3 regions of the Kribbella sp. NPDC059898 genome follow, and region 1 is predicted to be linked to each of the others. Evidence: riboswitches for the same ligand, from Rfam matches in the RefSeq annotation. Region 1 holds a riboswitch; each other region holds the start of a gene.
The links. A riboswitch is a leader RNA that binds a small molecule or an ion and turns the genes downstream of it on or off. The one in region 1 is predicted to bind thiamine pyrophosphate.
Positions count from the first base shown of each region.

Region 2: another riboswitch for thiamine pyrophosphate. It lies ahead of thiC (phosphomethylpyrimidine synthase ThiC); the one in region 1 lies ahead of thiS (sulfur carrier protein ThiS).
Region 3: another riboswitch for thiamine pyrophosphate. It lies ahead of ACFV9C_RS02710 (purine-cytosine permease family protein); the one in region 1 lies ahead of thiS (sulfur carrier protein ThiS).

Region 1 covers NZ_JBHWKR010000029.1:8,938-11,195, forward strand. Annotated here, with positions in the region: gene ACFV9C_RS43610 (DUF6807 family protein) at 1-288, shown strand, start outside; gene ACFV9C_RS43615 (thiazole synthase) at 263-1,036, opposite strand; gene thiS (sulfur carrier protein ThiS) at 1,038-1,241, opposite strand; TPP riboswitch at 1,233-1,342, opposite strand; gene ACFV9C_RS43625 (glycosyl hydrolase) at 1,394-2,258, opposite strand, start outside.
Region 2 covers NZ_JBHWKR010000017.1:144,220-146,477, forward strand. Annotated here, with positions in the region: gene thiC (phosphomethylpyrimidine synthase ThiC) at 1-811, opposite strand, end outside; TPP riboswitch at 803-933, opposite strand; gene ACFV9C_RS37850 (lysophospholipid acyltransferase family protein) at 961-1,713, shown strand; gene ACFV9C_RS37855 (hypothetical protein) at 1,830-2,258, shown strand, end outside.
Region 3 covers NZ_JBHWKR010000001.1:545,740-547,997, reverse strand. Annotated here, with positions in the region: gene ACFV9C_RS02715 (flavodoxin family protein) at 1-58, shown strand, start outside; gene ACFV9C_RS02710 (purine-cytosine permease family protein) at 55-1,377, opposite strand; TPP riboswitch at 1,373-1,489, opposite strand; gene ACFV9C_RS02705 (alpha/beta fold hydrolase) at 1,509-2,171, opposite strand; gene ACFV9C_RS02700 (hypothetical protein) at 2,168-2,258, opposite strand, start outside.

The DNA of each region.
Region 1 (2,258 bases):
ACCGTCGTTCTGAGCGCCGACGGTGAAGGGGCGGAGGCGGCGTTCGGGTCGACGAGTCCGTGGATCGCCTTCGTGCAGGGCGATGTGAGCCTGCTGCTGGTCCAGCCCGAGCACGTACGGCCGTGGTTCCTGCGGGTCTCGGAGTACGTCGGCGTGTGCCCAGCGCTGGCGTGGGACGAGCCGTTGGTGCTGCAACCGAACCAGGAGCTGACGTTGTCGTTGACCGCAGTACTCCTGGATCGGTCGCTGGAGGCGGCGGACGCTAAAAGGCTGGCAGACCAGTTGTAGGCGACGACGCGAGCGCGGACTGCCAGCGGCGCGGGACGCGTCCGGCGAGGCGGGCGTTCCGGCCGGCGGAGACGGCGTCGCGCATCGCGGCGGCCATCAGCGCGGGCTTCTCGGCGCGGGTCACCGGGGTCGCCAGCATCACCGCGTCGCAGCCGAGCTCCATCGCGAGCGCGGCGTCACTCGCCGTACCGATGCCGGCGTCGACCACCACCGGGACGTTCGCGGCCTCGGCGATCAGCGCGAGGTTGTGCGGGTTCCGGATGCCGAGCGCCGAACCGATGGGTGCGGCCAACGGCATGACCGCCGCGCACCCCGCCTGCTCCAGGCGGCGGGCCAGGATCGGGTCGTCGTTGGTGTAGGGGAGGACCGTGAAACCGTCCGCCACCAAGGCCTCCACGGCATCCAGCAGCTCGATCGGGTCCGGCAGCAGCAGGTGGTCGTCGGCGACCACCTCGACCTTGATCAGGTCGGTCTCCAGCGCCTCGCGGGCGAGCTTCGCGGTCAGGACGGCCTCGGCGGCGGTGTGGCAGCCGGCCGTGTTCGGCAGGACGTCGATGCCGTGCTTCTTCAGTACGTCGAGCACCGAGCCTTCGTGGCCGGTGCCGAGCCGGCGCATCGCGACCGTGGTGAGTTGGGTGCCGGAGGCAACCAATGCCTCCTCCAGCACCTCCAGGTTGGCGGCACCGCCGGTACCCATGATCAGCCGGGAGGCGTACGTCCGCCCGCCGAGCTCGAGGGGATCGTCCATCTCAGCCTCCCTGCGTCGCGCTGACGATCTCGACCCGGTCGCCCGGGCGGACCGTGGTCTGCGCCCACTCGGCCCTGGTCAGCACGTTCTGATTCACCGCGACCGCGATCCCGGTGCTCCGGTCGGAGAACTCCGCGACCAGTTCGGCCACCGACTTCCCGGCCGGCCCGTCGACCGCCGTACCGTTCACCCAGACGGATTCCATCCCGCTCCTCCCTACGCCGGAATTACCCGATTCAGGTTCAGCGGTCGGTGACGGCAGCCACCCTCTCAGCCCACTCCCTGCAAGCTCCCGCGGACATCTCGACTGTAGCTCACCCTCCCGACCGTTTCAGGATCGGGAGGGTGGCGTGGACGCTACGGTGCCGTCACGGAGGTTACGGCCGAGCCGGAGATGTACGTCGGCCAGGTGCCGACGGTGACCGTGACCTGACCGTTCGCGTTCGGGGTCAGGGTGTACGGGAGGCCGTACAGGCTGGTGACCTGCACCGGGCCGGTCGCGTTGACCGTGACGGTCGTGTTCGCGCCGGAGGCGGCCCAGATCGCGCGGAACGGCGTGCCGTCATTGGCCGCGTACACCTGGTCGATCAGCCCGTTGCCCGGGTACTCCTTGCCGAGGAACGTCGCGCCGCGGAGCTGACGAGCGGCTGTCGCGTAGGCGACGTACGACGGTTTCGGCGTGTAGGCGCCGAGCGCGTCCGCCTCGTTGTGCACCAGCCCGAAGTTGTTCTCCTGGTCGGCGGGGTTGATGCCGTCGTTCTTGAAGTCGTACAGGTAGAACCGGTCGACGTCGTGCCCGGGGACGTTGAGCATCTCGCGGGCGACGTACATCGCCTGCGTGGGCTCGCTGACCGGCGCGGCGCTGCCGGCACCGGTGTACCAGCCGGCCTCGGTGATCCAGATCGGTTTGTCGACACCGCCGTTGTACTGCCGGATCGTCGCCCGCACCTGGTCGAGGAAGGTGCCGAGGCTCTCGGGCGCGTTCAGGTAGTTGTACGGGTGTACCGACACCACGTCGAGGTACTTCAGCCCACCGAGCTGACAGAACTGCTGGATCCACGCCTGCTGCGTGACGTCGGTGTCCCCACCGCCGACGATCGTCAGCCCCGGGTGGTTCGCCTTCAGCTTCGGATACGTTGCCTTGAGCAACGCCAGGTAACTGTCCGGGGTGAAGTTGGACGGCCCGGCGGCGTTCACGTCCCACTCGTTCCAGATCGCCAGG
Region 2 (2,258 bases), on a different contig from region 1:
TGTACAGGAAGGACTCCTGGTGATGCGCGAGGCACCACGCCGCCATGATCGAACCGCCCCGCGACACGATCCCGGTGATCCGCCGCGCGGTCAGCGGCACGTACCGCAGCAGGACGCCGGCGTGCACGGTCATGTAGTCGACGCCCTGCTCGCACTGCTCGATCACGGTGTCGCGGTACACCTCCCACGACAGCGCCGCCGGATCGCCCTTCACCTTCTCCAGCGCCTGGTAGAGCGGGACCGTACCGATCGGCACCGGCGAGTTCCGCAGGATCCACTCGCGGGTCTCGTGGATGTTCTTCCCGGTGGACAGGTCCATCACCGTGTCCGCGCCCCACCGGGTCGCCCAGACCAGCTTCTCGACCTCGTCCTCGATCGAGGAGGACACGGCCGAGTTGCCGATGTTCGCGTTCACCTTCACCAGGAACTTCTTCCCGATGATCATCGGTTCGCTCTCCGGGTGGCAACGGTTCGCCGGGATCACCGCCCGGCCGCGCGCCACCTCCGCCCGGACGAACTCCGGCTCCAGCCCTTCCCGGACGGCGACGTACCGCATCTCCTCGGTGATCGTCCCGGCCCGCGCGTGCCCGAGCTGGGTCAGCCCGGAGCGCCCGGCGATCCAGTTCCGCCGCAACGGCGGCAGACCGGCCTGTACGTCGATCCGCGCGGACGCGTCGGTGTACGGACCCGAGGTGTCGTAGAGGTCGAAGTACTCGCCGTTGGTGAGGTTGACGCGCCGCGCCGGTACGCCGAGCTCGCCGCGATAGATCTTCTCCGACCCCGAGATCGGACCGGTGCTGACAGTGACCATGCTGCTGCTCCCTACGCCGGAATTACCCGGACAGGTTCTGCGGTCGGCGGCGCCGGCCAGGTCAGATTCCTGGGTCCAGCCGCCCTCTCAGCCCACTACGGTGCGAGCTCCCGCGGTCTGTAGTTGTCAGCGCCCACCATAATCGGGTCATGCGAGACCTCGTGTACCCACCCGTCATCGGCTTCGCCAAGACCGCCTTCTTGGCCCTGGATCTGAAGATCCGCCGGACCGGGACCGAGCACGTCCCGCACACCGGCGGCGCACTGATCGCGATCAACCACATCAGCTACGTCGACTTCATCCTCGGCGGGTACGGCGCGGTGCCCGCCAAGCGGCTCGTCCGCTTCATGGCCAAAGAGGTGCTGTTCCGGAACCGGTACTCCGGTCCGTTGATGCGGGGGATGCACCACATCCCGGTGGACCGGGAGGCGGGCGCGGCGTCGTACCGGACGGCCGTCGACTACCTACGGGCCGGCGAGCTGGTCGGCGTGTTCCCGGAGGCGACGATCAGCCGGTCGTTCGAGCTGAAGGAGTTCAAGTCCGGCACGGTCCGGCTGGCGGCGGAGGCCGGCGTACCGGTACTGCCGATGATCCTGTGGGGCACCCAGCGGATGTTCACCAAGGACCACCCGCGGGACTTCACGCGGCACCGCCCGATCTCGATCAGCATCGGCGCTCCGCTCACCGTGACGCCGGACGACGACCCGGCCGAGGCCACCACCCGGCTGCGCTCGACGATGGCCGGGATGCTCGACGAGAGCATCCGCGGGTACCCGGAGCAGCCGCAGGGCGCCTGGTGGCTGCCGGCCGCGTACGGCGGCGGCGCGCCGACCCCGGAGGAGGCCGAGCGGCTGGACCGCGAGGAGCTCGAGCGACGGGCCGAACGGCGGAGAAGCTCTTGACCCTCGGGGCGGATCGAGGGTACGAAAGCACTCGTTGAGGTAACAGGTACCTGGGGGGTTCCTGTTCGGTGGGCGGCCGCGGCGGCCCGCGTACTCGAGCAGGCGGGGGCAGGGAAGTGTTCGATTCACCGGAAGAGCTCCATCTTTTCGAGCCCGGTGCGCTGACGCCTGCGCCGCACGTGGCCGAGCACATCCCGGACGCGGGCGCGTACTTCGTGGACTGGGCGACCCGGGACCTGTCCGCCGACCGCGCCCGCGAGATCGAGTCCGCGGTGAACGGCCGGCGCAACCAGAACGGGTGGTTCCCGCTGGAGACGCTGGACAGCATCGGCAGCAAGGGCTTCTGGCGCGGCCCGCTGACCTACCTGGCGCGGATGACGGCCGACGACCCGCAGATCGTCCAGGAATGGGCCACGGACGGCCTGCCGGACGAGCAGAGCACCCTTATCGAGGCCACCGTCGACCACCTGCTCCACCAGCAGGGGCACGCGGCCGCGGCCACCTGGGCGGTCGCCGTACGCCCACGCACGTTCCTGGACGCAGAG
Region 3 (2,258 bases), on a different contig from region 1:
GCGGTCCGAGTGGGACGCCGGCTGCCGCTTCGACTTCGAGAACCCCGAGTACCGCTAGGCGACCGGCCGCCGGATCCGGCCGAGCAGGACGGCGGCGAGCATCGAGACGAGGATCGAGGTGTACGTCGCGCCGAGCCAGCCCGGGACCGGGTGGTGGTTGAAGAGGGCCTGCTGGATCTTGGTCCAGAACGGGGACCATCCGGCTACGGTGCCCGGGTTCACCAGCTGGTAGGCGATGAAGCCGATCAGCCAGGCGACGGCGGGTTGCCAGCGGAACTTCGCCGTACTCGAGACATCCCACTTCATCTTGCTCACCAGGAAGAAGTCGGCGATCGCGACCGCGAACAACGGAATGAAGACCGACCCAATCAGGTAGAGGAACTGGGTGTAGTTGCCTAGGTCGATGAACATCGCGATGCCGGTGGCAACGGCTCCGATGGCGACCGAGATCCAGCGGCGGTCGATGTGCCCGATCAGGTTGTGCAGGGACATGGTCGTCGAGTAGACGTTCGCGTAGGCCTCGTCGACCTCGTCCACCAGCAGGACGAAGAGCGCGATCGCGCCGGCCGGCAGGGTGACGAGGGCGGTGATCACGTTGTCCGTGTTCGTCTGCAGGGTCGCCACCGCGAACACGCCGAGCGCGTAGTAGATGATCGCGGCCAGGCCGTAGCCGAGCGCGGAGCTGCTGAACGCCGCCTTGTTCGTACGCGAGTGCCGGGTGTAGTCGGCGGCCAGCGGGGCGAACGACACCACGCCGGCTGCGGCCAGGTCGACCGCGGGCCAGAAGCCGTACACGTTGTCCTGCGGCAGAGCGTGCACCGGCCTGGTGAGTACCTGGACGAAGAGGTACGCCGAGGCGAGCAGCACCAGCCAGACCATGAACTTCCGCAGCAGCTTCACGCTGCCGAGCGGGCGAACGGCCATCGAGGTGGCGACCAACCCGGCCAGCAGGACGAACAGCCAGCGCCATTTCGGACCTGTCACCGCGACCGCGGCCTGCGAGATCACGATGATCTCCATCGTCGCCCAGCCGATGTTCTGCGCGATGTTCAGTACGGTCGGTGCCATCGATCCGCGCCGTCCGAAGATGCCCCGGAGTGCGGCCATCGCGGGCGCGCCGGTGTGCGAGCCGAACACGGCCGAGCCGCCGAGTACGAGAGCGCCGAGCCCGCAGCCCACGACGATCGCGAGCAGCCCCTGGGCCAATGACCCGGTGTACGCCGCCACCAGTGCACCGGTGACCGGTCCGAACAGCGAGATCCCGAGGTTCGCCCAGAGGGTGAACTGCGGGAAGAACCCGAGCGTGCGCGGCGCGTCGGTGGTCAGGACCAGCGGCGCCTCGATCGTGCCGGCAGGACGAACAGTCGTATCGGTCATGAGTGACCCCACTCCCTACGCCGGCATTACCCGGTCAGGTTCAGGCGGTCGGCGACCCAGCTGTCGCCCTCTCAGCCCGCGCTTCTCGGTGCGAGCTCCCGCATAAGGTTTGTGCCGCTGAGTTTAACTCGTCAGCTACCTGAGGGAAGAGCGGCCGCTCGTTCTATGAGAGCGGCCAGCTCCGGGCCGTTCGTCACGACCGGCATGTGGGCGCCGGTGTCCAGCGTGCGGGCCTCGCCGTGGCTGAGCTCAGCGAGCCGGTCGACCCACTCCGCGGTGGAGAGCAGGTCATGCCTGCCACGGACGACCAGTACGGGCGCCTTGACCCGGGAGATGACCTCCGCCAGGTCGTGGTGGCGGGCCGCCTCGGCAGCTCTCGCGATCGACGGCAGCGTCGTACGGGCGTACTGCGGGGTCACCGTACGGATGAGCTTGGGCGAGTCGGGTACGGCGGAGCCCAGCCAGCGGACGGCCCGGTCGACCCAGCTGGACATCCGGGCGTCACCGGCCGGGGCGATCAGCACCACGGCGTGCATCAGTTCCGGGTAGCGGACCGCGGTCTCGACGACGATCTGGCAGCTGGCCGAGTGACCGACCAGGACCGCCCGCTCGCGGATCTTGTCCGCCAGCGCGACCGCGAGCGCCCGCGGGTGCAGGTCCTCCCGCGAGCCCGCCGGTTCGCCGTACCCGGGAAGTGTGACCACGTGGTACGGCGTGGTGAGGTGTTCGACTGTCCGCGCGTACGACTCGGGGCCGAGGCCCAGACCGGGGACGAGGACGACGGGTGCGCTCACTCCCAGGGAGCCTTGGCCGGCGGCGCCTTGACGACCGGGTTCGGTAGGTCGGGGCGCAGTTCGCGGTACCCGAGGAAGAACCCGACG